2 regions of the Shewanella sp. SM23 genome follow, and region 1 is predicted to be linked to the other one. Evidence: riboswitches for the same ligand, from Rfam matches in the RefSeq annotation. Region 1 holds a riboswitch; the other holds the start of a gene.
The links. Region 1 has a riboswitch for cobalamin ahead of L5L98_RS07125 (TonB-dependent receptor). Riboswitches for the same ligand answer to the same signal wherever they lie in the genome.
Positions count from the first base shown of each region.

Region 1 (4,379 bases):
TTGCCGCGCTACGTCAAGATGGCACTGTGGTTTACTGGGGTAATGTAGGGAAATTGAGCCTCGACAAAGCCCTGCAAAACCGCATGACCAATATTACCAAGTTGTTCGCTAATCAAGAGGCCATTGCGGCCCTTGATGCTAATGGCAAGGTACACACTTGGGGTTATGGCCCCTACGGCGGCAATAGCTTACATGTGCAGGATCAATTAGTTGATGTTGTCGATATCTTTGCCAGAGGACGCAGTTTTGTCGCCCTCAAAAAAGAAGGTAGCGCGGTGATTTGGGGGCAGGTTGAAGAGTCGACCAATATGAAAAAGTTACTCCCGCAGCTTACGGATGTGGCGAAGATCGAATATTTTCAACACACCTATGCCGCCTTGAAAAAGGACGGCACTGTGGTGAGTTGGGGTTGGCGCAGTGATGCTTACTCGATCCGCAGCGCCTTAAAGGATGTGGCGAGTATGACGGCAAACAATTGTGCCTTTGCGATTTTAAGTCCTACGGGGGATGCGCATTTTTGGGGCGATGGGATTAACTGTGGTGTCGATTGGATTAAAAAAACCAATATCACAGGGGTAAAAGAGATTATCAGCATTGGCTCAGGCTTTTTATTACTGCGGGATAAGGCCGTGCCGCAAATAGTGGCCGACGATACTGATTACGCTCATATGTTTGGGTTTCACTATGCCCAAGAGATTCTTGATAAATATTGGCAGGAAGGCAGCATCATTACCCAAGGGCCTGCCTCCTTTGTGTTTACGCGTCCCGATGGCAAAGTGGTGCCTGTTGGTTATCGCGCCAACCGTGAAAATGTGGAGAAGTTGATTGCACGTATTCCGCGCCTTACTTGGTTAGATGGCGCAAATGACGGTTATGTTGGCATCAGCGAAAAGGGGGAGCTGGTCTCTTGGTCGATGAATTTGCCAATGTTCGACAAGTCGCCAGTGCAACCTGCTGACTCGTTAGTGATTAAACCGCTGGATTTTACTCCCGTTGCCCAATGCGAAACCCCTGAGCAGCGTCAGGCGATTTTGAGCAAAGACAGACCAAAACCTGCGGCAAAAAACTGGGATGGTGTTTTCTAGCTCATGTGAGTTTTCTCGCTAACTTGAGATTAATGGACTTTCATCCGTATAGACGTCTATAATGCGCGCGCTCAGGTCTGATATGCTCTGAGCCTTGTTGGGCGTTAACAGATTGTACGCCCTTTGAACCTAATTTTGAGTCAACCTTCTGTGGTGCTTACGATGATAGTGTCGTGAGATAATCGGGAAGCCAGTGAAATTCTGGCACTGCCCCCGCAACGGTAAAAGGTGAGAGAAGACCGCGTTTGATTGGTGTGTTCAAGAGTGAACCCGAAAGTCAGAATGTGAAAGGTCAGTCTCGCGTTAATCTAACTTTAATGGATTAACATAGCCTAAGTCCGGAGACCGGCCCTAAAGGTGTTTTTGAGATTTCGGTGGGCAGATCTCAAAATGCGATAATCACCGTCAGTATTTACGACTGAATTAACGGTATCGTGGCGTCAATGCCCCGTTTTCCTTGCAGGAGTTAAAGGTAAAATGGGAACAAATCCAACAAAAATCGCGCTGCTGATTGGCAGCCTTTGCAGTTTTTCAATTATCGCGCCCGTTATGGCGGCTGACGATACCAGCACAGCTAAAGTTGACGAGCATCTTGTCGTGATCGGCCGCTCTGATAAGACCCCCTTAAATATTGCCGCCAATGTGAATGTGATTGATGCAGCCGCGATTGAAATGAGTGGCGCGACTAATTTGACCGACGTCTTACGCGGTCAAAGCGGTATTCAAATTTCGGATAACAATATTGGAACTAGCTTTGCGATGCGTGGTTTTAGCGCCAGCACTGCCGTTAATAACACGCTGATTTTACTTGATGGTCGTCGTCTCAATAATATCGATATCGCCGCACCTAGCCTTAATGCCATTCCGCTTAATCAAGTGGATCGTATTGAAATTTTATCGGGTAGTGCAGGTGTACTTTATGGCGATCAAGCCGTGGGCGGGGTGATTAATATTGTCACTAAGTCCCCTGAAAATACTGGCGGCAGCGTGCAGTTATCCGGCGGCAGTTTTGATACCTATGAAGGTCGTGGTGATGTGTCTGGCGCGATCAACAAAGATTGGCGTTACTTTTTCACCGGTAGTTACAACCAAGGTGACAACTATCGCCAGCATAATGCCAACGAAACCGGCTCTATTCTTGGCCGCATTCAATATAAAACAGCCACAGACTCGTTCTTTGTTGAAACCAGCTACTACGATAACGATCGTGAAAATCCGGGCTCGCTTACTGAAAAGCAATTTAAAGACGATCCCCGTGCTTCATCAAATAAGGTAGAGTATGCCCACGAGATGACCACTGCGGCGCGAACGGGTTACCAGCATCAGCTTAATCAAAACTGGGCGCTGGCGGCGGATTTAGATTACAGCGATACCTTAGTGTCTTCTCTTAATTGGGGGGCGAACAGCCATAACACACGCTCACTGTTAATGTTTAGCCCTAAAGCGTTAGCGAATTACAGTACGCGTCAAGGCGAGCTAAACCTAGTCACAGGTTTAGACATCAGCCGTGGCAAGGCTGATTTTGACACTATGGCGCGCAGTAATGTGCAGCAAATGCAAAGCGCCTATCTACAAGCTACAGTGCCTTTAAGCCATACTTTAAGTTACGTTGTGGGTGGTCGTTATTCGCGTGTGACCGACGAGTTAGTCGATGGCAATGTCTATCCTAATGGCATGGATTTAGATGAAAATGCCCATGCATTCGAACTGGGTTTAAATTACCGACCAACTGCGGAGCACAGACTCTATGTGCGCGCTGATGATAACTTCCGTTTTGCTAAAGTGGATGAGCAAGCTTATACATCGCCGGGCGTATTTGGCTTAAAGCCGCAAACAGGCCGTTCCTATGAGGCGGGTTGGGATTGGGCTGTCGCTAGTCAAACCCTACGAGTCAGCCTATATCGTCTCGATTTAGAGGATGAAATTGTTTATGACTCGAGTGCAGTTAAACCCATAGGTGGAAATTTCAACGGTGCAAACGTCAATGCCGACGCTTCTCGTCGTTATGGCGCGGGTGCCGATTGGGATTGGCAGATCACTAAAGCGCTGCAGTTAGGGCTGGAATATAACTATACCGACGCCGAATTTACCGATGGTGCTAACGATGGCAAAGAGCTGTCTTGGGTGGCAAAACACACGGGACGCGGTTATGTCAGCATGGATTTTGCTGAGCATTTCCAAGTATTTGCCGAAGCTATCTACACGGGTGATCGTTTTATCGAAGGCGATAACGCTAATCAAGGTGATAAGCTAGCAAGTTACGTGCTTGGTAATTTAGCCTTGAATTATAATCGTGATGCTTGGCTTGCCAGTCTGCGTATCGATAATGTATTCGATAAAGATTATGTTAGCGCAGGCTATTATGGTGGTGGAACATATAATGGTTATTACTCAGGTCGAGGCCGTGATATTCGTTTCACTGTGGGCTACCGCTTCTAAATATTAATGAGCTATCTAATAACAAAGCCAGACTCAGTCTGGCTTTTTAGTTTTTACGCTGAGTTCAAAGAATAAATCTTAAAATAGGTATAGTCTTGAATATCGTTTTAGTAGAGTGGTTTAATTGTCGTTATCTATAGTGTTAGCGGGCAGTCATCACTAAATAGGAGTAATTTATATTTTACTCTGCTGTTTATGGCTGAAATTCTTAGTATTTTAGGTATGATGTGGGCTGTAACCGAATCATCTTATTGTTAATAAACAGGTGTAAAGTGTCTTATGACTGATCTTGAGCAACAGGTTTTTACTCAAGTTAGAGCTATCATAGCGAACGAAGAGCAAGTGATTGGCCGCCGAGGGATTCTAATTCCACTCAAAAAAGCGATCCTTGCTGAAGGCGACATTCGTAATGTGATTGACATTATCTCGAGCGATCCCGCATTGGCAGCGCACATGCTTATGCGCAGTAATTCCGCACAGGCTGCTGTAGTGGAAAATCACAAAACTCGTTCGTTGAAAGAAGCTTTGATCCGCTTAGGTCAAGTTAATATCTATCGCTACGCCTTTACGTTCTATTTAAAAGAACGCCTCGATGAACTGCCACAGCCCTATAAAAAGTTGGTCCAAGGTTATTGGAAGTTGACTGAAGATATTGCAACGGATGCGGTAGATAGCTTAGCGGATATGGAAGGTGTGGAGGTTGATGCTGACGAAGTACAAACCTTAGCTCTGTTCAGTGTGTTCGGCCAAATTATCGCACTGACCGCATTTGCCTATTTAAATGCTAATGCCGAACAGTCATTTCCTTTAAGTGTGATTAAGTCATTGATTGATAATCAACAACAGACCTTAACC
Region 1 is NZ_JAKKRM010000004.1:145,205-149,583, reverse strand. It holds gene L5L98_RS07130 (hypothetical protein) at 1-1,085, shown strand, start outside; cobalamin riboswitch at 1,220-1,454, shown strand; gene L5L98_RS07125 (TonB-dependent receptor) at 1,563-3,524, shown strand; gene L5L98_RS07120 (HDOD domain-containing protein) at 3,804-4,379, shown strand, end outside.

Region 2 (4,379 bases), on a different contig from region 1:
ACTGCATGTCGTAATCGGCCATGGCGATGGTGGTGGCGTTAAAAGTGTTGGTTTCAATGATGTCGGCACCGGCATTTAAGTAGTCGGTGTGAATTTGTTTGATGATGTGGGGTTGCGACAAGACCAAGAGGTCGTTGTTACCTTTGACATCTGTATGCCAATCTTTAAAACGTTCGCCGCGATAGTCCTCTTCTTCCAGCTTGTAGCCTTGGATCATAGTGCCCATGGCACCGTCTAAGATCAGAATGCGCTCTGCAAGCTGTTTGCGAATGTCTGCTAATATTTGGCTGGCTTTGGTTGAGGGTATCGTCATAAATAATTACCTTAAATACAGCTAAGTTAAGTCCAAAAATCGGCCATTGTTATGCTAAGTGCATTTTATTGTCGTCTGCCGATATTTTTTGAATACTTGTTCTTAAAAATTTGTTTTGGACATTTAAACGTATAGACGTCCATAATACGCGACTTATGATTGTCAGGGCAAGATGAAAGTCAAAGGCATTAGGAGCGAGAATCGAGAATCAAGAATTTAGGCCCTTGGCTTGAGTTCCTAGCATCTAGTCCCTAACTAAAAAGGCATATATGAAACAAGTTCGATTGTTATTGTTACGCCACGGTGAGTGTGAAGGCGGCGCTATTTTGCGGGGTCGTGTGGATGTGCCTTTGAGCGAAAAGGGTTGGCAACAAATGTCGGCAGCAGTTGAGTCACAGGCCAGCGTGTGTAGTGCGATTTACAGCTCGACTTCACGCCGCTGCGCCGATTTTGCCCACGCTTTTGTCGCCGAGTTGCATTCGACGGCGGCACTGATATCTGAGTCAAGGCCATTGCAGGCGCAGTGTTTGTCGGGTTTACAGGAAATTGATTTTGGTGATTGGGACGGTTGTCGGCTCGATGAACTGTATCAACAAGAGGGCGAACGCTTAGCGGCGTATTGGCAAGACCCTTGGCAAACTCCGCCGCCTAATGGTGAAACTATGGCAAGTTTTGAGTCGCGGGTGAATGGGACTATTGACCAGATACTCGCCGCCGAGTTTGAACGATTGGCCCTTGACTCACATAAAATGGGTAATGAAAACAGTGCCATTAATGAAACCACTGACAATATGCCAGCCACTCAAGTGTGGGTCGTGACCCACGGCGGGGTGATCCGTCACTTAATGGCGCGTGCCTTAGGAGTTGAACGGGCGGTAGGGTTTTATAGTCAACTCGATTTACCCGTGGCGGCCGTGGTGAGCATTAATGTGCTGCAAGATGAACAGGGTGCCTGCTATTGGCGTTTAGATTGGCCGAGTGGGCGCACGTGTTGAGGCCTTATTTCACGACCTATGCGCTATGGTTTAGGCGTGATCGTTTGGCGAGAATAAGCTGACATGAAAATATTCTGATTTAAACAGCATTGCCTAATGGGATAGATGTAGGATAATGCTTTTCCCTGACGTTTGAACGAGATAGCGTATTACATGCGCAATGAGTGATAACGTCGCAGAAATAGGTGTTGGGAATAGACTCTCTTTGTTCGAATCGCTCCGCTGTTTTAATTAATAGTGGCGTTGTTAACAAAGAGCATATCAACCCAAACATAATAGGGAATCGGGGAGCTGCTTGTTAGTCAGCCCGAACTGTGCCCGCAACTGTGAGTAGTGAAAAAGATCTCGAATCTTCTTCCCTACAAGTCAGGAGACCTGCCTATTTCTGTTATCGCTGCGTGCAGCCTTAGTTCTCGAGCGGGTGACTCGAGGGAGCAGATGACAATGTGCACAACCTTTGTTTATACAGGTTTGGACTCGATAGGAGCGCCGCTTAGGTGAAACTTTCCGCAATCCAAACTAACAGCCCCGTGAATGACACTAACCCGTCATTGAGCCCGTCAGTCGCGCTCAATGTGAGCCAGTTGAGCTGGTGTATCGATGGCAAAACCATTCTTTCCAATATTAACTTTACGCTGCCAACGGGGCAGATGCTGGGGCTGATTGGCCCTAACGGTGCGGGCAAGTCTAGCTTGTTGCGCTGTTTGTATCGGTTTGTTCGCCCGACTCAGGGCAAAATTACCCTTTTTGATCAAGATATTGAGCGCTTGTCACCCAAGGCGTTTGCCTGTCGCGTTGCCGTAGTGCAGCAGGATACACCGCACTATTTTGACCTCACCACAGAGCAATTGGTCAGCATGGGCTTAACGCCCCACAAGGGCATGTTCGATACCAATTCGAGCTGTGATACTGAGCGTATTGCTAAGGCTTTAGAGAAAGTCGGCTTGAGCCATAAGATGCACCAACAATATGAGCACTTATCTGGCGGTGAAAAGCAACGCGCCTTGATTGCCCGCGCCATAGTGCAGCAGCCGCAGCTTTTAATCCTCGATGAGCCAACGAACCACCTCGATGTGCGCTATCAAATTCAAATCCTCGAATTGGTGCGTAGCCTTGGCATCAGCGTGATTGCCTCTATTCATGATCTTAATTTAGCCAGTGCCCTGTGCGACAGTTTGTTGTTGATCCATAACGGGGAAGTCAGCGCTATGGGGACGCCAACCGAAGTATTAACCGAGGCGCGAATTGGCGATGTGTTTGGCGTGTGTGCTCAGGTATCGCCCCATCCACAACATAAAAAGCCCTTAATCAGCTATTTTTATGGTTACCACCATGTAGATCATGGCCTGAACGAGCGAGGCGAGGGTGGATGACTCAGGGGAGTAAACAATATTTCATCTCATATTTGGGGCGTATCGTGACACCGTTGACGAGACAACAACTGATGCTGCTCGTATTAGGTATCATCACTTTGATAACGCCTATTGCCGCCACGAGTTTTGGCGCGGCGAACATCAGCTTTATGGATGTTATCCAAGTGTTTATCAATAAAATGGCCAACCTCACTCAAGCCAATGGCATTACTGAGCGCATTGTGATGGAGCTCAGGTTGCCGCGCATTTTACTGGCTTTTGTGGCGGGAGCGGGTTTGTCACTGGCGGGCAGTGTGTTGCAAACCGTGACTCGCAATCCGCTCGCCGATCCCTATTTGTTTGGCATTAGCTCTGGCGCGTCCTTTGGCGCTGTGGTGATGTTGACCTTATTCACTGGCTCTGGATTTTTTGATAATGCGGGCATGGCGGCACATTCTGGGCTTTTTAGCGGTTCGGGTGCCTTGTCTGGATTACTTTGGTTTAGCTTGCCCTTGGGCGCTTTTATTGGCGCGAGTTTGTCGGTGTTGATAGTGCTTGCTTTGTCTGGGCTTGGGCTCAATAGCCAAGTGGAGCGCATGCTGCTCTCTGGTGTGGCGACCTCCTTTATGTTCGGCGCATTAACGAGTCTGCTGCTGTATTTCGCCAGTCCGCAGGCGACAGCCTCTGTGCTGTTTTGGAGTTTAGGCAGTTTTGCAAAGGCCAGTTGGTCCTTGTTAGTACTGCCGACACTGGTGATTGGTGCGAGTTTATTCATTATTTTAGGCATGAAACGGCAGATCATGGCGTTGCAGGCGGGGGATGAAACGGCGCATACCTTAGGGGTGAATGTGCCTAAGCTGCGGCTCAATATGTTGCTGCTCTGCTCCTTGATTACCGCTATTTTGGTGGCTACCTGTGGCGGTATCGGTTTTGTCGGGTTAATGATCCCCCATACAGTACGCATGCTGTTTCCCGGTCGTCAGCCGATTTTATTAACGGCGCTGGTGGGCGGATTATTTATGGTGTGGATTGATGTATTAGCGCGCTGTTTATTGGGCAATCAAGAGTTGCCCGTGGGCATTATCACGGCCGCCATAGGTAGCATGTTCTTTTTGCTGATTTTGCGTAAGCGTAGAGTCATGCCGTAAATACAAGGTCATGCCGTAGGCACCTAGTCAGGACGTAAACCCAGAGTTAAGTCGTCATCCCAGAGTCATGTCGTAAGTGCAGACTGGCGGGATAATCAGTATTTCTGTTGATATCCCACCCGCGATTGGAAATGCACAATTGGACATGTTCGTCATAAACGCGGGATGCGTTGTGGTTATTTAATGTAGATTACAAAGTGGAGTGTGGATGTCTCAGTCAGCCGTGTCTTTTCAAATAAGCCCTGTGAGTAAAGCGCAGGATCTGGTGATTTTGCAGAAAATTGATCTTAAGACTAAGCCGCCCGGCGCCTTAGGTCAGCTCGAATCCTTAGCTTTGCAGATTGCCCGCGTGCAAGCGACTGATTTGCAACAAACGGAGCAGCCACAAACGGATGTGCTCAAAATAGTCCATCCAACCATGTTAGTGTTTGCGGGGGATCATGGCATTGCCGCAGAAGGCGTGTCGATTGCCCCTAGCGAAGTGACTCACCAAATGGTGCAAAACTTTGCCCATGGCGGCGCGGCGATTAACGTTTTTTGTCGGCAGGTGGGCTTTAAGCTCGAAGTGATC
Region 2 is NZ_JAKKRM010000005.1:10,618-14,996, forward strand. It holds gene metH (methionine synthase) at 1-313, opposite strand, end outside; gene L5L98_RS08105 (histidine phosphatase family protein) at 583-1,308, shown strand; cobalamin riboswitch at 1,530-1,706, shown strand; gene L5L98_RS08110 (ABC transporter ATP-binding protein) at 1,806-2,681, shown strand; gene L5L98_RS08115 (FecCD family ABC transporter permease) at 2,678-3,808, shown strand; gene cobT (nicotinate-nucleotide--dimethylbenzimidazole phosphoribosyltransferase) at 4,017-4,379, shown strand, end outside.
Region 2: linked by a shared signal. The riboswitch ahead of L5L98_RS08110 (ABC transporter ATP-binding protein) and the one ahead of L5L98_RS07125 (TonB-dependent receptor) in region 1 are both predicted to bind cobalamin.